DNA from 2 places in the Pseudomonas sp. Marseille-QA0332 genome. Region 1 is predicted to be linked to the other one. Evidence: predicted binding sites of a transcription regulator. Region 1 holds the regulator's gene; the other holds the start of a gene.
The links. The regulator sigma-54, encoded in region 1, starts transcription at its own class of promoters, with help from an activator protein. The targets are predictions, from matches to a motif close to ANTGGCATNNANNTTGCTNT.
Positions count from the first base shown of each region.

Region 2: a site for sigma-54 is predicted at 2,671-2,690, ahead of glnA (glutamate--ammonia ligase). Genes of this name have one in related genera too.

Region 1 covers NZ_CM143106.1:4,337,914-4,349,849, forward strand. Annotated here, with positions in the region: gene ACY8GK_RS19995 (class II fumarate hydratase) at 1-164, shown strand, start outside; gene ACY8GK_RS20000 (DUF2753 family protein) at 204-665, shown strand; gene ACY8GK_RS20005 (superoxide dismutase) at 667-1,278, shown strand; gene ACY8GK_RS20010 (ZIP family metal transporter) at 1,289-2,182, shown strand; gene ACY8GK_RS20015 (HPr family phosphocarrier protein) at 2,212-2,484, opposite strand; gene rapZ (RNase adapter RapZ) at 2,504-3,358, opposite strand; gene ptsN (PTS IIA-like nitrogen regulatory protein PtsN) at 3,361-3,825, opposite strand; gene hpf (ribosome hibernation-promoting factor, HPF/YfiA family) at 3,834-4,142, opposite strand; gene ACY8GK_RS20035 (RNA polymerase factor sigma-54) at 4,222-5,715, opposite strand; gene lptB (LPS export ABC transporter ATP-binding protein) at 5,914-6,639, opposite strand; gene lptA (lipopolysaccharide transport periplasmic protein LptA) at 6,640-7,164, opposite strand; gene lptC (LPS export ABC transporter periplasmic protein LptC) at 7,151-7,723, opposite strand; gene ACY8GK_RS20055 (KpsF/GutQ family sugar-phosphate isomerase) at 7,830-8,804, opposite strand; gene ACY8GK_RS20060 (ATP-binding cassette domain-containing protein) at 9,032-9,841, shown strand; gene mlaE (lipid asymmetry maintenance ABC transporter permease subunit MlaE) at 9,841-10,638, shown strand; gene mlaD (outer membrane lipid asymmetry maintenance protein MlaD) at 10,638-11,105, shown strand; gene ACY8GK_RS20075 (MlaC/ttg2D family ABC transporter substrate-binding protein) at 11,115-11,768, shown strand; gene ACY8GK_RS20080 (STAS domain-containing protein) at 11,765-11,936, shown strand, end outside.
Region 2 covers NZ_CM143106.1:3,059,202-3,071,137, reverse strand. Annotated here, with positions in the region: gene glnL (nitrogen regulation protein NR(II)) at 1-219, opposite strand, end outside; gene ACY8GK_RS14240 (chorismate mutase) at 453-1,019, opposite strand; gene glnA (glutamate--ammonia ligase) at 1,167-2,573, opposite strand; gene thiI (tRNA uracil 4-sulfurtransferase ThiI) at 2,905-4,359, shown strand; gene typA (translational GTPase TypA) at 4,486-6,306, shown strand; gene ACY8GK_RS14220 (YkgJ family cysteine cluster protein) at 6,406-6,810, opposite strand; gene ACY8GK_RS14215 (glycogen/starch/alpha-glucan phosphorylase) at 6,992-9,442, shown strand; gene ACY8GK_RS14210 (class 1 fructose-bisphosphatase) at 9,690-10,700, shown strand; gene ACY8GK_RS14205 (DUF924 family protein) at 10,705-11,301, shown strand; gene bamE (outer membrane protein assembly factor BamE domain-containing protein) at 11,410-11,667, shown strand; gene ACY8GK_RS14195 (lipocalin family protein) at 11,664-11,936, shown strand, end outside.

The DNA.
Region 1 (11,936 bases):
CCTTGAATCCGATCATCGGTTACCTGAAGGCGGCGGAAATAGCCAAGACTGCCTACAAGCAGGGGCGTCCGATCATCGACGTGGCCTTGGAGCATACCGATCTGTCGCGCGATCAGCTGCAGGCGCTGCTCGATCCGGAAAAACTCACAGCTGGCGGCATCTGAGGCATCAGGCGCCAGCGGTCATCGTCGAGGAGGTACGTCATGCAGCACTGGAAACGCACCACGGAAATTGCCAATCGCCTGTTCGAACAAGGGGAGCTGGTCGATGCACGAGAGCATTACCTGCAGGCCCTGGCGCTGGCGCAGGTCCTGTTCGAGCGTTGGCATGACGTCGACGAAGCGGTAGCCGCGCTGGTCATCGCCCATCACAACCTGGCCGACCTGCACTTGCGCCTGGATCAGCCCCAGGAAAGCGCCGACTACCTGTGCGCGGCCCACCAGCACTTGCTCCAGGCCAGCCAGCAACCGCGTCTGTCGCAGGCGCTGCGCGAGGCGGCCCTGCGCCACAGCGCCAGGACCTATACGGAGCTTCTGAACTTCATAGGCGAACATGGACAGTACCCGCGCACCGCACGTCTGCTCGAACGACATACGCTGCAGACAAATGCACTCACCGCCAAAGCTGATGTCGAAACTCGCAACCACCCACATGGAATCCATTGACATGCCACATACATTGCCAGCGTTGCCTTACGCCTACGATGCTCTGGAACCGCACATCGATGCCCAGACCATGGAAATCCACCATACCAAGCACCACCAGACCTACATCAACAACCTCAATGCCGCCATCGAGGCAACCGAGTGGAAGGATTTGCCGATCGAGAAGCTGGTCGGCGCGGTCAAGCAATTGCCGCAGAACCTGCAGGGGCCGGTGACCAACAATGGCGGTGGCCACGCCAACCACAGCCTGTTCTGGACCATCATGTCGCCGCAGGGCGGCGGTAAGCCACAAGGGCAGGTGGCCAAGGCCATCGACGAGCAACTGGGCGGTTTCGACGCTTTCAAGGAGGCCTTCACCAAGGCTGCGCTCAGCCGTTTCGGCAGTGGCTGGGCCTGGCTCAGCGTCACCCCGGAAAAGAAACTGGTGGTCGAGAGCACGGGCAACCAGGACAGCCCATTGATGCACGGCAACACGCCGATCCTGGGTCTGGACGTCTGGGAGCACGCCTACTACCTGAAGTACCAGAACCGTCGTCCCGAGTACATCGGCGCCTTCTACAACGTCGTGGACTGGGCCGAAGTGGAACGTCGCTACGCCGATGCCTTGAAGTGAGCCGACGGCCATGCGCTCGGAGGTGATGTCCGTCAGCAGTGTGCGGCTGTTTCGCCTGGCCCTGGGTACTTTGCTGTTGCTGGTCGGAACCGCGCTGCTGCTGGCGCGAGGCATCGCCTGGCTGGACCTCGAGCCGCGCATGCTGCGCGCGCTCGAGGGCGGTGCGCTGTGCGCCCTGGGTACGGCGCTGGGTGCCGTTCCGGTGCTGGTCATTCGCAACATGCCGGTGGCTCTGGCCGACACATTGCTGGGATTTGGCGCTGGGGTGATGCTCGCGGCGACAGCCTTCTCGCTGATAATCCCCGGCCTGGATGCTGCCCAGGCCATCGGTTTCAGCGCCTGGGGCGCGGGTGCCTTGATCAGTACCGGGCTGCTGTTCGGTGCGCTGTGCCTGTTCCTGGTAGACCTGAAGGTGTCCGGGGCTTCGGCGCAGGCCTTGGTAGGCACCGAGCAGCGCCCGGTGGTCGCCGCCCGGATCTGGCTGTTCGTCATTGCCATCATCGCCCACAACATCCCCGAAGGCATGGCCATCGGTGTTTCGGCCGGTGGCGGCATGTCCGATGCGGACAGCCTGGCCATGGGCATCGCGCTGCAGGATGTGCCCGAAGGGTTGGTCATCGCGCTGGTACTGGCAGGCGCCGGTATGCCCCGCTTCCAGGCCTTCCTGATCGGAGCGGCCTCCGGCTTGGTGGAGCCGCTGGCCGCGGTCATCTGCGCCTGGCTGGTGAACGTCGCCGAACTGCTTTTGCCGCTCGGCCTGGCCTGCGCGGCTGGGGCCATGCTGCTGGTCGTCACCCAGGAGATCATTCCCGAGGCGCGCAGCAATGGGCATCATCGGCTGGCGAGCCTGGGTCTATGCTGCGGCTTCTGCCTGATGATGGTGATGGACACGGCGATGTCCTGACGCTACCGAGGGTGGCTGGCCAGGCCCGGCTACTCGCCTTCGTCGAAGCGGTTGTCGATCAGTTCGACCAGTGCCTGCAGCGCTTCGTCTTCCTGCTCGCCCTCGGTATGCACATGAATCTGGGTGCCCTTGCCAGCGGCCAGCATCATGACCGCCATGATGCTCTTGCCATCCACCAGGCGGTCGGCGGCACGACCGACCTTCACCTGGCAGGGAAAGCGTCCGGCCACGCCGACGAACTTGGCAGCCGCGCGAGCGTGCAGCCCCAACTTGTTGATGATGGTGATATCACGAGCGGGCATGTTCGGGCGGATCCTGTGGCTAAAGGTCGCGATGGCGGACCTGGACGTTTTTCAGAGACTGCTGCAGCAGCAGGCCGAGGCGCTCGGTCAGATATACCGACCGATGATGACCGCCCGTGCAGCCGATAGCGATGGTGACATAGGCCCGGTTGCTGGCGGCGAAGCGCGGCAACCACTTGAGCAGGTAACTGGAGATGTCCTGGAACATTTCCTCGACGTCAGGCTGGGCGGCCAGGTAATCGATGACCGGTTGCTCCAGGCCGGAGTGCTCGCGCAGTTCCGGTTTCCAGTACGGGTTGGGCAGGCAGCGTACGTCGAAGACGACGTCGGCATCGACCGGCATGCCGCGCTTGAAACCGAACGACTCGACCAGGAACGCCGTGCCTGGCTCGGGCTGGTTGAGCAGGCGCAGCTTGATCGAGTCGCGCAGTTGGTAGAGGTTGAGATTGGTGGTGTCGATCTTCAGGTCGGCCAGGTCGGCGATCGGCCCGAGCAGCTCGCTTTCCACGCGAATGGCTTCGGCCAGCGAGCGATTGGCGTTGGTCAGCGGGTGGCGCCGACGGGTCTCGGAAAAGCGCTTGAGCAAGGTATCTTCGTCAGCGTCCAGGTACAGCACATCGCATTGGATATGCCGGGCCCGGGCATCTTCGAGCAGCTCGGGAAAACGCGACAGATGGCTGGGTAGGTTGCGGGCATCGATCGATACCGCCACCTTCGGTTGCAGCAACTCCGTATTGAGCAGGGCGTTTTCCGCCAGCTGGGGCAGCAGGCCCGCTGGCAGATTGTCGATGCAATAGAAGCCGTGGTCTTCCAGGACATCCAGGGCGGTGCTCTTGCCGGAGCCGGATCGGCCGCTGACGACGATCAGACGCATGTTCAGCCGCCGTTCTGTACGTCCAGGACAACCTGGTACAAGGCTTCGTTGCTGTCGGCATCCCGCAGCCTGCGGCGCACGTCTTCCCGGTCAAGCATGCTGGCGATCTGGCGCAGCAGTTCCAGGTGCGCATCGGTGGCCGCCTCCGGTACCAGCAGGACGAACAGCAGGTCCACCGGTTCGCCATCGATGGCGTCATAGTCGATGGCCGCATCGAGGTGCAACAGTGCGCTGACCGGTGCCGTGCAACCGGCAAGTCGGCAGTGGGGAATGGCTATGCCATTGCCGAAACCGGTGGAGCCCAGCTTCTCGCGGGCGACCAGTTTCTCGAAGACGTCTTCCATTTCCAGTTCCGGCACTTCCCTGGCGATCAGGGTGGCGGTTTCCTGGAGCACGCGCTTCTTGCTGCCGCCCGGCACGTTCACCAGGGAACGGCCGGGGGTCAGGATGGTTTCAAGTCGGATCATGGATGGGGTCAGCGGGCTGCTGCGCCTTGCAGCAGGTTCTGCTGTTTTTCCTTGTGTTTTTTCAATTGACGGTCGAGCTTGTCGGCAAGGGCATCGATCGCTGCGTACATGTCTGCGTCCTCGGCATTGGCTACCACTTCGCCACCAGGAATCTGCAGGGTCGCCTCGACCTTCTGCTGCAGCTTCTCGACCTTCAGGATGACCTGCACGTTGGTGATCTTGTCGAAATGACCCTCCAGGCGCTTGAGCTTCTGGTCCAGATAGTCGCGCAGCGACGGGGTGACTTCGACATGGTGTCCACTGATGTTGACTTGCATACAGCTTCTCCTTTGTTGCCCGTGCAATGAAGAGGCAGGTATTGCACCTGCCACTGGAACGCTGTGATACATCCGAGGGCTACATCAGTCGCTTGCGTTCACTCGACGGTGCGATGCCGAGCGACTCGCGATATTTGGCGACGGTGCGACGGGCGACCTGGATGCCTTGTGCCTCCAGTAAACCAGCGATCTTGCTGTCGCTCAATGGCTTTTTCTGATTTTCCGCGGCGACCAGTTTCTTGATGATCGCGCGAATTGCCGTGGACGAGCATTCGCCGCCCTCGGAGGTGCTCACGTGACTGGAGAAAAAGTATTTCAATTCATAGATGCCGCGCGGGGTGTGCATGTATTTCTGGGTGGTGACCCGAGAAATGGTCGACTCGTGCATGCCCACCGCTTCGGCGATATCGTGCAGGACCAGCGGTTTCATCGCCTCGTCGCCATGGTCGAGGAAGCCGCGCTGGTGCTCGACGATCTGCGTGGCGACCTTCATCAGCGTCTCGTTGCGGCTTTGCAGGCTCTTGATGAACCAGCGCGCCTCCTGCAACTGATTGCGCATGAAAGTATTGTCGGCGCTGGTATCGGCGCGGCGCACGAAACCGGCGTACTGCGGGTTGACGCGCAGGCGCGGCACGGCTTCCTGGTTGAGCTCCACCAGCCAGCGGTCGTTGTGCTTGCGCACGATCACGTCCGGCACCACGTACTCGGGCTCGCTGCTCTCGATCTGCGAGCCGGGGCGCGGGTTGAGGCTTTGCACCAGTTCGATGACCTGGCGCAGCTCGTCTTCCTTGAGCTTCATCCGGCGCATCAGCTGGCTGTAGTCGCGCGCGCCCAGCAAGTCGATGTAGTCGGTGACCAGGCGTTGGGCTTCGTTCAGCCAGGGCGTGCCGGCCGGCAGCTGGCGGAGCTGCAGCAGCAGGCATTCGCCAAGGTCGCGCGCCGCCACACCGGCAGGTTCGAACTGCTGGATGCGGTGCAGGACGGCCTCTACCTCGTCGAGTTCGATATCGAACTCGGGATCGAAGGAGGCGCAGATCTCCTCGATCGATTCCTCCAGGTAACCCTTGTCGTTGATGCAGTCGATCAGCGTGACGGCGATCAGCCGATCGGTATCGGACATCGGTGCCAGGTTCAGCTGCCACAGCAGATGGCTTTGCAGGCTCTCGCCGGCAGTCGTGCGGGTGGTGAAGTCCCACTCGTCATCGTCGCCAGCCGGCAGGCTGCTGGCGCTGGTCTGGTAGATGTCCTCCCAGGCCGTGTCGACCGGCAGCTCGTTGGGGATGCGCTCGCTCCAGTCGCCTTCATCCAGGCTATCGGCGCCGAGCGTCGCCTCCTGGTTGCCGTTGTCCTGGGTTTCGGCGACCGGCTTGTTCTCGACGTTGTCGGCCATCGGGTCGCTGTTGTCGAAGTCGTCGCCGTCTTCCTGGCGTTCGAGCATCGGATTGGACTCCAGCGCTTCCTGGATTTCCTGCTGGAGATCCAGGGTGGAAAGCTGGAGCAGACGGATGGCCTGTTGCAACTGCGGGGTCATCGTCAGTTGCTGGCCCATTTTTAGGACGAGCGATGGTTTCATGGCTGGGGCTTAATACCTTGTTCGCCGGCGCACATGCGCCATCCACTACACATACACGAAGCGCCGGAGCGCTTGAATCAGGCAAACCATATGCCTGAAATCGCTTCGTTTGCCTAGGGCTTGCACGAAAAGTGCCTGCGCGACGAGCATGCCGCAACGGGGCGCGACAGCTCGCGTCGGCCCTCGGCGCCCATGACGTCAGAGCCGGAACTCGTGGCCCAGATAGACCTCCTTCACCAGCTCGTTGGCGAGGATTGTTTCGGCATCACCTTCGGCAATCAGCTTGCCGTCGTTGACGATATAGGCCGTCTCGCAGATATCCAGCGTTTCGCGGACGTTGTGGTCGGTGATCAGCACACCGATGCCCTTGGCCTTGAGGTGATGGATGATCTGCTTGATATCGCCGACGGAAATCGGGTCGACCCCCGCGAAGGGTTCGTCGAGCAGGATGAATTTCGGCGCCGTGGCCAGGGCCCTGGCGATTTCCACGCGGCGACGCTCGCCACCGGAGAGGCTCATGCCCAGGTTGTCGCGAATATGGCTGATGTGGAACTCCTGCAGCAGCGACTCGAGTTCCTTGCGTCGCCCTTCGCGATCCAGGTCCTTGCGGGTTTCCAGGATCGCCATGATGTTGTCGGCCACCGAGAGCTTGCGGAAGATCGAGGCTTCCTGCGGCAGGTAGCCGATGCCGGCGCGGGCCCGACCATGCATTGGCTGGCGACTGACGTCCAGGCTGTCGATGAGCACGCGGCCCTGGTCGGCCTGGACCAGGCCGACGATCATGTAGAAGCAGGTGGTCTTGCCGGCGCCGTTCGGGCCGAGCAGGCCGACGATCTGGCCACTGTCGATGGACAGGCTGACGTCGCGCACGACTTGCCGCCCCTTGTAGCTCTTGGCCAGGTGCTGGGCTTTGAGGGTCGCCATTTACTCGGCCTTCTTCTTCGGCTGGATCACCATGTCGATACGCTGGCGCGGGGTGGTGACGTTGCCGCCACGGCCGGCGGTCGCCACTTGCGACTTGGTGTTGTAGACGATCTTCTCGCCTTCGGTGCTGTTGCCGTCGTTGGTCACCTTGGCACGGTCGGTCAGCACCACCAGGTCCTTGAGCGCCTGGTACTGGATGGTGACCGCCCAGCCCTGCATCTTGTCCGGCTTGGCCGTGCTCTGCTGCTGCTCGAAGTAGGCCAGGTTGCCCACCGAGGTCACGGTGTCGATGTCGCCCGACTCGGCGCGGGTGAGGGTGACGGTGTTGCCTTTGATCACCATCGAGCCCTGGGTGATGATCACGTCGCCGGTGTAGGTAGCCACGCCCTTCTTATCGTCGAGATGGGCATTGTCGGCCTGGATCCGGATAGGCTGGTCACGATCGGTCGGCAAGGCCCAGGCGCTCGCGCTTCCCAGTGCTGCGCTCAGGCTGAGCAAAAGGGGGAGGGTTTTAACGAGCCTCATACTGTCCTCTTACGTTGGACAGCAGGTCCATCCTGCCGTCTTTCAAATAGGCTTTCATGCCCTTGCCCGTAGTGGTGCCACCGGCGCCGTCGATTCTAACGGCTTGCTCGGTCTGCGCATATTGCTTCTGCGGGAACACGGTCATGCGAGCAGTGGTAATGATGGTTTCACGCTGTCTTTCGTCGGTGCGCGCCACGCGCACCTTGTCGATCAGCTCGACCTCGGTGCCGTCCGGGTTGACCTCGGCCCGCTCGCTCTGTACATGCCAGGGGTAGGGCGTGCCGCGGTACATGTGCAGGTCGGGCGCGGTCAGCAGGGTCACCTCGCTGGCCTTCAGGTGTTCGACCTTGTCGGCGGTCATTTCGTACTGCACCTTGCCGTCGGGAAGGTACTGGATACTGTGCGCGTTGATCGCATAGTAGTCGATGGCGCTTTCGTCGACTTGTGCCAGGGGCTTGTCGAGGAAGCTTTCCGGACTGACGTTCCAGTAGCCGATCGCGACCAGCAGCGCGGCGATCGCGCCGAGGATGACGATGTTGCGGGCTTTCTTGCTGAACATATCAAGCTCTACAGGTAATGGGCGTTGACCGCGTCCAGGCCACCGCGGACGCGCAGCATAGACGTGCGACACCGGCGCACGCCAGATTGCTCAGGACTGGCATGCATCAAAGCACGCCCGCGCGCAGCAGGTCGTGCATGTTCAGGGCGCCGATCGGGCGGTCCTGGGCATCGACCACGGCCAGTGCGTTGATCTTGTGATCCTCCATGATCTTCAGTGCCTCGGCTGCGAGCATGTCGGGGCGCGCGGTCTTGCCATGCGCGGTCATGACATGGTCGATCAAGGTCTGGTGGACATCGATGTTGCGATCCAGGCTGCGCCGCAGGTCGCCGTCGGTGAAGATGCCAGCCAGGCGCCCGTCGGCCTCGAGTACCACGGTCATGCCCAGACCTTTACGGGACATTTCAAGCAGTGCGTGCTTGAGCAGGGTGCCACGCGCTACCTGGGGCAGCTCGTCGCCGCCGTGCATCACGTTCTCGACCTTGAGCAGCAGGCGTCGGCCCAGCGCGCCGCCCGGGTGCGAGAAGGCGAAGTCCTCGGCTGTGAAGCCGCGAGCTTCCAGCAGGGCGATGGCCAGGGCGTCGCCCAGCGCCAGGGCAGTGGTGGTCGAGGAGGTGGGCGCCAGGTTGAGCGGGCACGCTTCCTTGGCGACGCTCACGTCGATGTTGACGTCGGCGGCCTGGGCCAACGGCGAAACGGGGTTGCCGGTGAGGCTGAGCATGCGGATGCCCAGGCGCTTGATCAGCGGCAGGAGGGTAACGATCTCGGCCGTGCTGCCGGAGTTCGACAGCGCGAGGATGACGTCGTCGCGGGTGATCATGCCCATGTCGCCATGGCTGGCCTCGGCCGGGTGCACGAAGAAGGCCGGCGTGCCCGTGCTGGCGAGGGTCGCGGCGATCTTGTTGCCGATGTGTCCCGACTTGCCCATGCCCAGCACCACGACCCGGCCCTTGCTGGCCAGGATCAGCTCGCAGGCCTGGACGAAACTGTCGTCCAGGCGTGCCAGGAGGTCCTTCATGGCCTGGAGTTCGAGACGCAAGGTACGCCGGGCGGATTGTATCAGCTCGCTGGGTTGGCTCATGTCGATTGAGGCATGTCTGGTCTAAAGGTGTCGATTATAACGGGTAAGCGCGAAAGCCTCACCTGATGATTGTCCCGAACGGCTTCGCCAGGCCGGGGCAGACCGCTCGCAGCTTGGGCGGGACTGCCCGCGATGCTATAGTTCGCCGCTGTTCGGCCCGTTCCAGGGGTGTGCCTTCATGATGAAGGCGGACGTCCAACTGACGAGTCGTATCGCAAGGAGTCTAGATGAGTGTGGATAGCGAGTACGCGGTCGAGTTGAAGGGCGTCACCTTCAAGCGCGGTTCGCGCAGCATTTTCAACGATGTCGACATCAGGATCCCACGCGGCAAGGTCACTGGCATCATGGGGCCGTCCGGGTGCGGCAAGACCACGCTGCTGCGCCTGATGGGCGCGCAGTTGCGGCCTGCCAGTGGCGAAGTCTGGGTCGGCGGGCAGAACCTGCCGTCGTTGTCGCGTGGCGACCTGTTCGATGCGCGCAAGCAGATGGGCGTGCTGTTCCAGAGCGGGGCACTGTTCACCGACCTCGATGTCTTCGAGAATGTCGCCTTCCCGCTGCGCGTGCATACCGAGCTGTGCGACGAGATGATCCGTGACATCGTGCTCATGAAACTGCAGGCCGTGGGCCTGCGCGGCGCCATCGAACTGATGCCGGACGAGCTCTCCGGCGGCATGAAGCGGCGCGTGGCGCTGGCTCGGGCGATCGCCCTGGACCCGCAGATCCTCATGTATGACGAGCCTTTCGTCGGCCAGGATCCGATCGCCATGGGCGTGCTGGTGCGGCTGATCCGCCTGCTCAACGACGCCCTGGGCATCACCAGCATCGTGGTCTCGCATGACCTGGCCGAAACCGCCAGCATCGCCGACTACATCTATGTGGTCGGCGACGGCCAGGTGCTGGGCCAGGGTACGCCGCAGGAGCTGATGGGTTCGGACAATCCACGTATCCGCCAGTTCATGAAGGGCGACCCCGACGGCCCCGTGCCATTCCATTTTCCTGCGCCCGACTACCGCGCCGACTTGCTGGGGGCGCGTTGATGCGTAGAAGATCCTTGCTCGAACGTATTCGTCTGTTCGGCCGCTCGGCCATCGATATCGTCGCGGTGCTGGGGCGCTCGTGCCTGTTCCTGGGGCATGCCCTGATCGGCCGCGGCGGCATCGGCGGCGGCTTCCAGCTGCTGGTGCGTCAGCTCTATTCGGTCGGCGTGCTGTCGCTGGCGATCATCGTCGTGTCCGGCCTGTTCATCGGCATGGTGCTGTCGCTGCAGGGCTACAGCATCCTGACCAAGTACGGCTCGGAGCAGGCCGTCGGCCAGATGATCGCCCTGACCCTGCTGCGCGAGCTGGGGCCGGTGGTCACCGCGCTGCTGTTCGCCGGGCGCGCGGGGTCGGCGCTGACCGCCGAGATCGGCAACATGAAATCCACCGAGCAGCTGTCGAGCCTGGAGATGATCGGTGTCGACCCGCTCAAGTACATCGTCGCCCCGCGGCTGTGGGCCGGCTTCATCTCGCTGCCGCTGCTGGCGCTGATCTTCAGTGTCGTCGGCATCTGGGGCGGCTCCTGGGTCGCGGTGGATTGGCTGGGAGTCTACGAGGGCTCCTTCTGGTCCAACATGCAGAACAGTGTTTCCTTTACCGACGATGTTCTCAACGGTCTGGTGAAAAGCCTGGTGTTCGCCTTCGTGGTGACCTGGATCGCCGTGTTCCAGGGCTATGACTGCGAACCCACTTCCGAAGGGATCAGCCGTGCCACTACCAGGACCGTGGTCTATGCCTCCCTGGCAGTCCTGGGACTGGACTTCATTCTGACCGCCTTGATGTTTGGAGATTTCTGATGCAAAACCGCACCCTGGAAATCGGTGTCGGCCTGTTCCTTCTGGCCGGTATCCTGGCGCTGCTGCTGCTGGCCCTGCGCGTCAGCGGCCTGTCCGCCAGCCCGAGCAGCGAAACCTACAAAGTTTATGCCTACTTCGACAATATCGCCGGATTGACTGTCAGAGCCAAGGTGACCATGGCGGGCGTGACCATCGGCAAGGTCACCGCCATCGACCTGGACCGTGATTCGTTCACCGGTCGGGTAACGCTGCAGCTGGATCGCAACGTCGACAACCTGCCGACCGACTCCACCGCATCGATCCTGACCGCCGGGCTACTGGGCGAGAAGTACATCGGCATCAGCGTCGGTGGCGAGGACAGCGTGCTCAAGGACGGTGGGACCATCCATGACACCCAGTCGTCGCTGGTGCTCGAGGACCTGATCGGCAAGTTTTTGCTCAATTCCGTTGGCAAAGAAGCTAAATAAGGAGTTTTCATGATCTCTATATTGCGACGTGGCCTGCTGGTGCTGCTGGCGGCCCTACCGATGCTGGCGAGCGCAGCTCCCGGGCAGTCGGCCCACGAGGTGATCCAGGGCACCACCGACAAGCTGCTGGCGGACTTGCAGGCCAACCGAGAAACCTACCGCAACGACCGCGAAGCGTTCTACAACTCGCTCAACCAGATTCTCGGACCAGTGGTCGATGCCGACGGCATCTCCAAGAGCATCATGACCGTCAAGTATTCGCGCAAGGCCAGCGCGCAGCAGATGCAGCGCTTTCAGGAAAACTTCAAGCGCAGCCTGATGCAGTTCTATGGCAATGCCCTGCTCGAGTACGACAACCAGGGCATCAAGGTCGATCCGGCCAAGGATGAAAGCGGCCAGCGGACCAGCGTCGGCATGAAGGTGACGGGCAACAACGGCGCCGTCTATCCGGTTTCCTACACGTTGGAGAAGATCGGCGGCGAGTGGAAGGTGCGCAATGTCATCGTCAATGGCATCAACATCGGCAAGCTGTTCCGCGATCAGTTCGCCGATGCCATGCAGCGCAACGGCAACGACCTGGACAAGACCATCGACAGCTGGGCCGGCGAAGTGGCCAAGGCCAAGCAGGCCGCCGAGCAATCGCCCGACAAGGCCGTGCAATGAGCGAAACCGGCGTAAGCATGGTCGAACCGGGCGTGCTGCGTCTGACCGGAGTGCTGGACTACCGTAGTGGGCCGCGGCTGCGCAAGGCCGGCCAGGCGCTGATCGCTGCCTGTCGGGAGCCGCGCCTGGTGCTGGATTGCTCGGCGGTCGAGCATTCCACCAGTGTCG
Region 2 (11,936 bases), 1.3 Mb from region 1:
GTGCGCCTGCTCGACGGCCTGGCGCAGCGAGTTGAGTGCCTCGGCCGACTCGGTGAACAGCTCGCTGATGAACTGGCCATGGCTGCGTTGGCCGCTGACGGCCAGCAGCATTTCCGCGGCCGGGTTCATGTACTCCAGGCGCAAGGCGCCGTCGAGCAGGAGGGTCGCGGTGGTCAGGTTGTCCAGCAAGAGACGGTGCAGTGCATCGCTGATGGTCATGGGGCGTCGTTGACCTCTTTTGGCACATGGATGCCTCGGTATGGACCGTAGGCGAACGCGCCGACAATCCGCTGATGCTGGAAAAATGCAAGAACCAAACCAAGGCTCCGAAACGAAGCGAGGTTTTTAGGAAAAGACCTCTATTCGGGCATGTCCCGGTGTCGAAGGCCCTGACGGCATGACAAGACGCCCCGTAATGAATTTTCTAGCCATGGAAGTAGTCGGAGAATGCACTATTTTGGAGCATTTTCGGCCAAGTGAGCTTGGCAAAGTCGTCCAGTGGCACGGGCCAGCGCAACCTGCCTGAGCATGTCGTCCGAACGCTCTGCCAAGGCAGCGGCCAGTCGCTCCTGGCATTGCGGCCAGCTCTGCTGGTCGAAGCGGGCAAGCTCGTCAAGCAGTTGGTGCTGCAATCGGTCCAGTCGCGGGCGCAAGACCTGGCCCAGGTCCTGCCGCTCGAGGGCCGGCGCTTCACCCAGGGCATGCCAGCGCGACAGCAAGGTGTACTGCACCAGCTTGCTGGCTTCCATCTGGTCGACGAAAAAGTCTTCTGCCCGATCAGGCGCCAGGTCATGGTCGGCTGCTGCCAGGCGAACCGCGGCGATGACCTGGCGCTCCCGTTCGCTGGCCTGGACCGGCTGGCCAAGGTCCCATTTGTGCAATGCAACGATATCGGCCAGTTCCAGGCGTCGCTCGATGGTATCAAGCAGGGGCGTGATGGTTGGGTCGGCAGGTGCGGTAGTGGCGCAGCCAGCCAGGGCGAAAAGAACAAGCGAGCAGGCAGGAAAGGTCGGGCGCATGATGGAAACTCCAGGTCAGAAGTTCCGAGTCTGCTCCGTGGATCAGGCCATACCAGTCGGCGCTTTCCCGTATGCTTGTCCGAAAAGCAAGAACGGCCTCCAATGGAGGCCGCTCGCGGATGCATCGAACGCCTGGCGTCGCCTACATCAGACGCTGTAGTACAGGTCGTACTCCAACGGGTGGACGAAGGTGCGGACCTTGATCTCTTCCTCGGACTTCAGCTCGATGTAGGCATCGATGAAGTCGTCGGAGAACACGCCGCCCTTGGTCAGGAATGCACGGCCCTTGTCCAGTTCTTCCAGGGCTTCCTTCAGGCTGCCACAGACCTGCGGGATTTCCTTGGCCTCTTCCGGTGGCAGGTCGTACAGGTTCTTGTCGGCGGCATCGCCAGGGTGAATCTTGTTCTGGATGCCATCCAGGCCGGCCATCAGCAGGGCGGCGAAGCACAGGTACGGGTTGGCGGCCGGATCCGGGAAGCGGGCTTCGATGCGGCGGGCTTTCGGGCTGGACACGTACGGGATGCGGATCGAGGCCGAACGGTTGCGTGCCGAGTAGGCCAGCATGACCGGGGCTTCGAAGCCTGGCACCAGGCGCTTGTAGGAGTTGGTGGACGGGTTGGTGAAGCCGTTCAGGGCCTTGCCATGCTTGATGATGCCGCCGATGAAGTACAGGGCGGTATCGGACAGGCCGGCGTAGCCTTCGCCAGCGAAGGTGTTCTTGCCTTCCTTGGAGATGGACATGTGCACGTGCATGCCCGAGCCGTTGTCGCCATACAGTGGCTTGGGCATGAAGGTCGCGGTGCGGCCATAGGCATCGGCGACGTTGTGTACGCAGTACTTGAGAGTCTGTACTTCGTCAGCCTTGGCCACGAGGGTGTTGAACTTGACGCCGATCTCGTTCTGGCCGGCAGTCGCTACCTCGTGGTGGTGCACTTCGACGACCTGGCCCATCTCTTCCAGGGCATTGCACATGGCAGTGCGGATTTCATGATCGTGGTCGACCGGCGGCAGGGGGAAGTAGCCGCCCTTGACGCCCGGACGGTGGCCCTTGTTGCCACCTTCGACGGCCTGGTCGGTCATCCAGGAGCCCTGCTCGGAGTAGATCTTGAACATGGCGCCGGAAATGTCGGACTTGAACTTCACTTCGTCGAAGATGAAGAACTCCGGCTCCGGGCCGACGAAGACGGTGTCGCCGATGCCGGTGGACTTCAGGTATTCCTCGGCGCGACGGGCGATGGCGCGCGGATCGCGGTCGTAGCCCTGCATGGTGGAAGGCTCGATCACGTCGCAGACGAGGATCAGGGTCGGTTCTTCGGTGAACGGGTCCAGCACGGCGGTACTGTCATCCGGCAGCAGGATCATGTCGGAAGCTTCGATGCCCTTCCAGCCTTCGATGGAGGAACCGTCGAACATTTTGCCAGCTTCGAAGAAGTCGTCTTCCAGTGCATCGCGAGCTGGCATGGTGACGTGTTGCTGCTTGCCTTTGGTGTCCGTGAAACGCAGATCAATCCACTTGACGTCATGATCCTTGATGAGTTGAACCGACTTCGACATGTTGTCCTCCGGATGGTCTAGGGCACGGTGGGCCGCTACCCTGGAAAAAGGTTGCCGCTGGGCGCGCATAGTCGGCCAAGCTTACCTGCCTCACAAGGGAGCAAATTGCATGCCAGTGCCCGAAAATGGCCAGGTTGCGCCATGTACGTGCTTGCGCACGGCATCTCGGTGCAAAACGGCCGACTGGATGCACCCTTTGGATGCATTCAAGGCAACATGCGCACCAAAAAAGTGCCATGCCTGCCGTCTGTACAAAAGTTGCTCAAAGCTTGAGCAATTTCCGCTATAATTCGCGCCCCCCATTTTCGGCAGGCATGCGCGCGCTGTTTTCATGAAACTCATCGTCAAAGTCTTTCCAGAAATCACGATCAAGAGCCGGCCGGTGCGCAAGCGCTTTATCCGCCAGCTCGGCAAGAACATTCGTACCGTGCTCAAGGATCTCGATCCGCAGCTCGCGGTCGAGGGTGTCTGGGACAATCTCGAGGTGAACACCTGCGTCGAGGATGAAAAGGTTCAGCGCGAAATGATCGAGCGCATGACCTGCATGCCCGGCATCGCGCACTTCCTGCAGGTCGAGGAATACCCGCTGGGCGACTTCGACGATATCGTCGCCAAGTGCCGGGAGCACTTCGGCCACCTGCTGGCCGGCAAGCGCTTCGCCGTTCGCTGCAAGCGCGGTGGCCATCATGGTTTCACCTCGATGGACGTCGACCGTTATGTCGGTAGCCAGCTGCGTCAGCAGTGCGGTGCCGCCGGCATCGACCTGAAACATCCCGAGGTCGAAGTGCGCCTGGAAATCCGTGACCAACGCCTGTATGTGGTGCATACCCGCCATCCAGGCATCGGCGGTTATCCGCTGGGCGCCCTCGAGCAGACCCTGGTGCTGATGTCCGGCGGCTTCGATTCCACCGTCGCGGCCTACCAGATGATGCGCCGCGGGCTGATGACGCACTTCTGCTTCTTCAACCTCGGCGGCCGAGCCCACGAGCTGGGCGTGATGGAAGTGGCCCACTACCTGTGGAAGAAATTCGGCAGCAGCCAGCGCGTGCTGTTCATCAGCGTGCCCTTCGAGGAGGTGATCGGCGAGATCCTCGGCAAGGTCGACAACAGCTACATGGGTGTCACGCTCAAGCGCATGATGCTGCGCGCCTCGGCGCGCCTGGCCGATCGCCTGGAAATCGACGCGCTGGTCACCGGCGAGGCCATCTCCCAGGTATCCAGCCAGACCCTGCCGAACCTCGCCGTGATCGATCAGGCTACCGACAAGCTGGTGCTGCGTCCGTTGCTGGCCAGCCACAAGCAGGACATCATCGATACCGCCTACCAGATCGGCACCGCCGAATTCGCCAAGCACATGCCTGAATACTGCGGCGTGATCTCGGTGAACCCGACCACCTGCGCCAAGCCGCACCGGGTCGCCCGCGAGGAAGAGCAGTTCGACATGGCCGTGCTCGAGCGCGCCCTGGAGCGCGCCCGCTTCATCTCGATCGACAATGTCATCGACGAACTGGGCAAGGACGTGGAGATCGAGGAAGTCGCCGAGGCCCTGCCAGGGCAGATCGTGATCGACATCCGCCATCCCGATGCCCAGGAAGACGAGCCGCTGGTGCTCGAGGGCGTCGAAGTGCAGGCGTTGCCGTTCTACGCGATCAACAGCCGCTTCAAGCAGCTCGATGCCAACCGCCAGTACCTGCTTTATTGCGACAAGGGCGTCATGAGCCGCCTGCATGCGCATCATCTGCTCAGTGAGGGACATGCCAATGTGCGTGTTTATCGTCCGGCATAAGGTTCCGGGGCTCAATGGCGGCAGCATCCGCCATCGCCCTCCCGACCCACGGGCCCGCTGAGCACCATTCATTCATATTGGCCGCCTAGACTGGCGGCAACCGAATCCTCTGATCGAGATACACCTGTGATCGAAAATCTGCGTAACATCGCCATCATCGCCCACGTCGACCATGGCAAGACCACCCTCGTCGACAAGCTGCTGCGCCAGTCCGGCACCCTGGAGCGCAACGAGCTCAACGACGAGCGCGTGATGGACTCCAACGACCAGGAAAAAGAGCGCGGCATCACCATCCTGGCGAAAAATACCGCCATCAACTGGAATGGCTATCACATCAACATCGTCGACACCCCCGGCCACGCCGACTTCGGTGGCGAGGTGGAGCGTGTGATGTCGATGGTCGACTCCGTGCTGCTGCTGGTCGATGCCCAGGACGGCCCGATGCCTCAGACCCGCTTCGTGACCAAGAAGGCCTTCGAAGCCGGCCTCAAGCCGATCGTGGTCATCAACAAGGTCGACCGCCCGGGCGCGCGTCCCGACTGGGTGCTGGACCAGATCTTCGACCTGTTCGACAACCTCGGCGCCACCGACGAACAGCTGGACTTCAAGGTCGTCTACGCCTCGGCCCTGAACGGCATCGCCGGTCTGGACCACACCGACATGGCCGAAGACATGACCCCGCTGTACCAGTCGATCATCGACAACGTACCGGCACCGAGCGTCGACCTCGACGGCCCGTTCCAGATGCAGATCTCGGCACTGGACTACAACAGCTTCCTCGGCGTCATCGGCGTGGGCCGCATCGCCCGTGGTCGCATCAAGCCGAACACCCCGGTGGTTGCCATCGACACCAACGGCAAGAAGCGTAACGGCCGTATCCTCAAGCTGATGGGCCACCATGGCCTGCACCGCGTCGACGTCGAAGAAGCCCAGGCAGGCGACATCGTCTGCATCAGCGGTTTCGACGAGCTGTTCATCTCCGACACCTTGTGCGACCCGACCGCCGTCGAGGCGATGAAGCCACTGACCGTCGACGAGCCGACCGTCTCGATGACCTTCCAGGTCAACGATTCGCCGTTCTGCGGCAAGGAAGGCAAGTTCGTCACCAGTCGCAACATCAAGGACCGTCTGGACAAGGAGCTGCTGTACAACGTGGCCCTGCGCGTTCAGGAAACCGACTCCCCGGACAAGTTCAAGGTCTCCGGTCGTGGTGAGCTGCACCTGTCGGTGCTGATCGAAACCATGCGTCGTGAAGGCTTCGAAATGGCCGTGGGCCGTCCTGAAGTGATCATTCGCGAAGTGGACGGTGTGAAGCAGGAGCCGTTCGAGAACGTCACCATCGACATCCCTGAGGAATCCCAGGGCAAGGTCATGGAAGAGATGGGCCTGCGTAAGGGCGATCTGACCAACATGGTGCCCGATGGCAAGGGCCGCGTTCGCCTGGAGTACAACATTCCGGCCCGTGGCTTGATCGGCTTCCGCAACCAGTTCCTGACCCTGACCAACGGTGCCGGCATCCTGACCTCGATCTTCGATCGCTACGACACCATGAAGTCGGGCCAGATGTCCGGCCGTTTGAACGGCGTGCTGGTATCGGTCGAGACCGGCAAGGCGCTGACCTACTCGCTGGAAACCCTGCAGGCGCGCGGCAAGCTGTTCGTCGAGCATGGCCAGGAGATCTACAATGGTCAGATCATCGGCCTGAACAGCCGTGACAACGACCTGGGCGTGAACCCGACCAAGGGCAAGAAGCTCGACAACATGCGCGCCTCGGGCAAGGACGAAGTCATCGCCCTGGTACCGCCGGTTCGCCATACCCTGGAGCAGGCACTCGAGTTTATCCAGGACGACGAACTGTGCGAAGTGACGCCGAAGTCGATCCGTCTGCGCAAGAAGATCCTGGACGAAGGCGAGCGTACCCGCGCGGCCAAGAAAGCCAAGGCCTGATCGCCAGCGCTGGCTGAATGAAAAAGCCCCCCGCCGCAAGGCCGGGGGCTTTTTCGTGCCCGGGTTGGACCCGCTGCCAGGGCTATGGGCAGAAGGTGTTCAACGCCCAGGCATCCTTGGCTTGTAGGCACAGTAGCCCGGCCGCGGCCCGACCTTGGGATGGTTGCGGCAGGTATCCGGACGCTTGTCGTAGATGGTGCACAGCCGGCTCTTGCGATCTAGGTAGAGGCAATCGTCGTTGCTCATCCGGGCCAGAGTGAAGATGCCCGACTTCTGATTGAAGCGTTCGATGATGCCGTCTTTCTGCAGGCGCTTGGCCACGTTCTTCGGCGGCTCGTCCTGCTCGAATTCGTCGACCACTCCGATGCGGATCAGGTCCTTGATCTTCACCTCCACCGGTAGTGTGCAGCAGGTCGAGTGACAGCCTCCGCACATGTGGCTGGCATAACGTTGCCAGGTGTCCAGGCGGTCGACTTCGGCAGCGGCGATCAGGGTCGGTTTCATTTTTCGACAAAGGGCAAGGGGACGGGGCGCGCGATCATACCGGAGTCGCCAGGCCTGTGGATGACCTTTCGCCGGTTCGGCGCACGCGGCAGAAACCTCGAACCCAGCCAGGCGCTGCGTGTCGAAGCGTCTAGGCTCAATCTTCCCATCCGTATTTCGTCAACTTGCCCGAGGACGCTGCATGTCTCAGGAACTCACCGCACGTGACGCAGAGGTGGCTGCCTTCCGCGCCGCTGTACTGGACAAACTGACCTACGCGGTCGGCAAGGATCCGGAGCACGCCTTCGAACACGACTGGTTCGAAGCCGTCGCCCTGGCCGCCCGCGACCACATGGTCGATCACTGGATGGATCACACCCGCCAGTCCTACAGACGCAGCCAGAAGCGGGTCTACTACCTCTCCCTGGAGTTCCTGATCGGCCGGCTGCTGTACGACAGCCTGAGCAATCTCGGCTTGCTGGAGATCGCTCGCCAAGCCATGGACGGCCTGGATGTGGACCTCGAACGGATCCGTCTGCTCGAGCCCGATGCGGCTCTGGGCAACGGCGGGCTAGGGCGCCTGGCGGCCTGCTTCATGGAAAGCATGTCGACGCTCGGCATTGCCGCGCATGGCTATGGCATCCGCTACGAGCACGGACTGTTCCGCCAGGCGGTGGTCGATGGCTGGCAGCAGGAGCAGACCGAGAACTGGCTGGATTTCGGCAACCCCTGGGAGTTCGAGCGGGCCGAGGTGATCTATCCGATCAGCTTTGGCGGCAGCGTCGAAACCGTGCAGGACGCCGACGGCCAGCAGCGACAGATCTGGACCCCAGGCGAGACGGTCCGCGCGGTCGCCTACGACACGCCTGTGGTCGGCTGGCGTGGCGCCAGCGTCAATACCTTGCGGCTGTGGCGGGCACGCGCGCTGGAGGAGCTGCACCTGGAACGCTTCAACGCCGGCGACCACCTCGGGGCAGTGGCGGAGGTGGCCCGGGCAGAAAGCATTTCGCGTGTGTTGTACCCCGCCGACAGCACCGAAGCCGGCCAGGAGCTGCGTCTGCGCCAGGAGTACTTCTTCGTCTCGGCATCCTTGCAGGACTTGCTGCGACGCCACCTGACCATGCACGAGACGCTGCTGAATTTGCCCGACGCGGCTGCCATCCAGCTCAATGACACCCACCCGTCGATCGCGGTGGCCGAACTCATGCGCCTGCTGGTCGACCTGCACGAGATCCCTTGGGATACCGCCTGGGACCTGACCGTCAGGACCTTGGCCTATACCAACCACACCTTGCTGCCCGAGGCCCTGGAAACCTGGCAGGTCTCGCTCATGGAGCGCATGTTGCCCAGGCACATGCAGATCATCTATCTGATCAACGCCTATCACATCGATGCCTTGCGGGCGAAGGGGCTGCATGATTTCGAAGTGCTGCGTGCCGTGTCGCTGATCGAAGAAGACAACGGCCGGCGCGTGCGCATGGGCAACCTGGCCTTCCTCGGCTCGCACAGTGTCAACGGTGTCTCGGCGCTGCATAGCAAGCTGATGCGCGATACCGTGTTCGCCGAGCTGCACAAGCTCTATCCCGAGCGGATCAACAACAAGACCAACGGCATCACCTTCCGCCGCTGGCTCTACCAGTCCAATGCGCAGCTCACCGACATGCTGGTCGAGGCACTGGGCAAGCAAGTGCTGGACGATCCCGAAGGGCGCCTGCAGGACCTGGCTCCGTACGCCGACAAGGCCAGCTTCCGTCGCCAGTTCGCGGCCCAGCGGCTGCACAGCAAGCGTGCCCTGGCCAGCATCATCCAGGAGCGCCTGGGCGTGACGATCAATCCCGAGGCGCTGTTCGACGTACAGGTCAAGCGCATCCACGAATACAAGCGCCAGCTGCTGAACCTGTTGCACACGGTTGCGCTGTACCAGGCCATTCGCGCCGAGCCGGGGACCGACTGGGCACCGCGCGTGAAGATCTTCGCCGGCAAGGCAGCGGCCAGCTACCACCAGGCCAAGCTGATCATCAAGCTGACCAACGACATCGCCCGGGTGGTCAACAACGACCCGACCGTGCGCGGTCTGCTCAAGGTAGTGTTCCTGCCCAACTACAACGTCAGCCTGGCCGAGAGCATCATTCCGGCCGCCGACCTGTCCGAGCAGATCTCCACCGCAGGCTACGAGGCCTCCGGGACCAGCAACATGAAGTTCGGCCTCAATGGCGCGCTGACCATTGGCACGCTCGACGGTGCCAACGTGGAGATGTGCGACCACGTCGGTATCGAGAACATGTTCATCTTTGGCCTTACCGCCCAGCAGGTCGAGTCGCGTCGACGCAGCGGCGACTTTGGCGCGAATGCCGCGATCGCCGTTTCCCACCGGCTCAACGATGTGCTGCAGGCGATCCGCAGCGGGGTGTTCTCGCCGGACGATCCATCGCGCTATACCGGGCTGGTCGATGCCCTGGTCGAGCATGATCGCTTCCTGGTATGTGCCGACTTCGATGCCTATTGGGAAGCCCAGCGGCGTGTCGAGGAGCTATGGCGCCAGCCCCAGGAGTGGTGGCGCAAGGCCGTGCTCAATACCGCGCACATGGGATGGTTCTCGTCCGACCGGACCATTCGCGAGTACGCCACCGACATCTGGAAGGCGCTGGAATGAAGGCAGGTGTTTCGGCCGGCCTGGAATGGACAAGTCTCCAGGCCGGTGCTGAACTACCTTGGCGCCAGGTCGTCAGATGCGCAAGCCGCGGCCCTGGAGCCGGGCACGAGGAGCCAGCATGGTCTCCTCGACAGGCCCTGGCGCCTTGGCCGACGGGCGTCGGGCACTGCCTGGCGGCTCGCTAGCCTGCCACTCTCCCTGTAAACTGCGTAGGTTTACCTACCTTATTCCCTTTCCGGAGCCACACATGTCCCGCGTTACCCTGAGTCGCTATTTGATTGAGCAGACCCGCAGCAACAATACCCCTGCCGATCTGCGCTTCCTGATCGAGGTGGTGGCGCGCGCATGCAAGGAAATCAGCCACAACGTCTCCAAGGGCGCCCTGGGTGGCGTGCTGGGCAGCATGGGCACCGAGAACGTGCAGGGCGAGGTGCAGAAGAAGCTCGACGTGATTTCCAACGAGATCCTGCTCGAAGCCAACGAATGGGGGGGGCACCTGGCCGGCATGGCTTCCGAGGAAATGGACAATGCCTACCAGATTCCCGGCAGGTACCCCAAGGGTGCCTACCTGCTGGTGTTCGACCCGCTGGATGGCTCCTCTAACATCGATGTCAACGTCTCGGTCGGCACCATCTTCTCGGTGCTGCGCTGCCCGAACGAGTACCTGAGCCAGAACGAAACGCTCAACGAAAAGGCCTTCCTGCAGCCAGGCACCCAGCAGGTGGCCGCCGGCTACGCGATCTACGGGCCGCAGACCATGCTGGTGCTGACTCTCGGCAATGGCGTCAAGGGCTTCACCCTCGATCGCGAGCTGGGCAGCTTCGTCCTGACCCACGAGAACATCCGCGTGCCGGAAAGCACTGCCGAATTCGCCATCAACATGTCCAACCAGCGACATTGGGAGGCGCCGGTACAGCGCTACGTGGGCGAGCTGCTGGCGGGCGACACCGGGCCGCTGAAGAAGAATTACAACATGCGCTGGATCGCTTCGATGGTCGCCGACGTGCACCGGATCCTCACCCGTGGCGGGCTGTTCATGTATCCGCGCGATGCTCGTGAACCGTCCAAGCCGGGCAAGCTGCGCCTGATGTACGAAGCCAACCCGATGTCCTTCATCATCGAGCAGGCCGGTGGCGCATCCACCAACGGCTACGAGCGTATCCTCGACATCCAGCCGGAAAGCCTGCACCAGCGCGTATCGGTGATCCTCGGCTCGAAGCAAGAGGTCGAGCGCGTTACCGCCTATCATAAGGAGTAGATTCATGCTTGCACCTTGGCAGCCGTTGCTGGAATGGTGGTTCGGCTGGGGTACCAGTGCCCAGGCCGTGGCTGACGAGAAAAGCACGCTGTGGTTCGGCAAGCACCATGACGACGAGGCGCGCGAGCGCTTCGGCGACCTGGTTGAACAGGCCCTGGCTGGAGGGCTGGACGAATGGCAGCAGAGCCCGCAGGGCTGGCTGGGCCTGATCCTGCTGCTCGACCAGCTGCCGCGGATGATCCATCGCGACACGCCGCGCGCGTTCGAGGGCGACCGGCGGGCCCAGGTCATCGCCATGCAGGGGCTGCAGCAGCATTGGGATTACCAGCTGCTGCCCATCCAGCGGGCTTTCATCCTGCTGGTGCTGGAGCATTCGGAAGTGCTCGATTGGCAGAACCTGTCGGTCGAACGCCACCAGTCTCTACTGGACGAGCAGCCCGAGGCCAATCGCCGGCTGTTCGAAGGTTTCCTCGATTATGCCCGGCAACACCAGCGCATCATCGAGCGCTTCGGACGCTTCCCGCATCGCAACCTGGTCCTGGGAAGGCCGAGCACCAACGAGGAGATGGATTTCCTGCTCGAGCCAGGCTCGCGCTTCTGAACAGGCGCTGGATGAACAAAAAGGGGTGACCAGGGAACCGAGGAGCCGTTTTCGCTTCTAAGGCCCCTGCAGGCGCTACGCCTGCCCCTTTTTTCCAGGAGCCCCCGCATGCCGTCGATGCGTTCTCTCGCCTTGCTTTCCCTGTGCGTCGTCCTGACTGCCTGCAGCAAGATCAACCAGGAAAACTATTCCAGGCTCAAGGCCGGCATGACCCGGGGCGAGGTCGAGCAACTGCTCGGCACGCCGACCGAATGCGCCGGCGCGCTCGGCATGAGCAGCTGCACCTGGGGTGACGAGCAGAGCTTCATCAGCGTGCAGTATGCCGCCGACAAGGTACTGATGTATTCCGGGCAGGGGTTGAAATGACACGTTTGCAGGTCCTGCTGGGCATCTGCCTGAGCGTCCTGCTCGGCGCCTGTGCCACGCCCGGCGACTCGCTGGCGCCGAACACCGCCGGCGCCATCGACCTCAAGGCCTACCAGGGCAAGTGGTTCGAGCTGGCGCGCCTGCCGATGTACCTAGAGCGCGGCTGCGCCCAGTCCGAGACGCATTACAACCTGCGTGGCGACGGTACGCTAGGCGTACTGAACCGTTGTCGCACGCTCGACGGCCAGTGGCTGCGCGCGCAGGGCAGC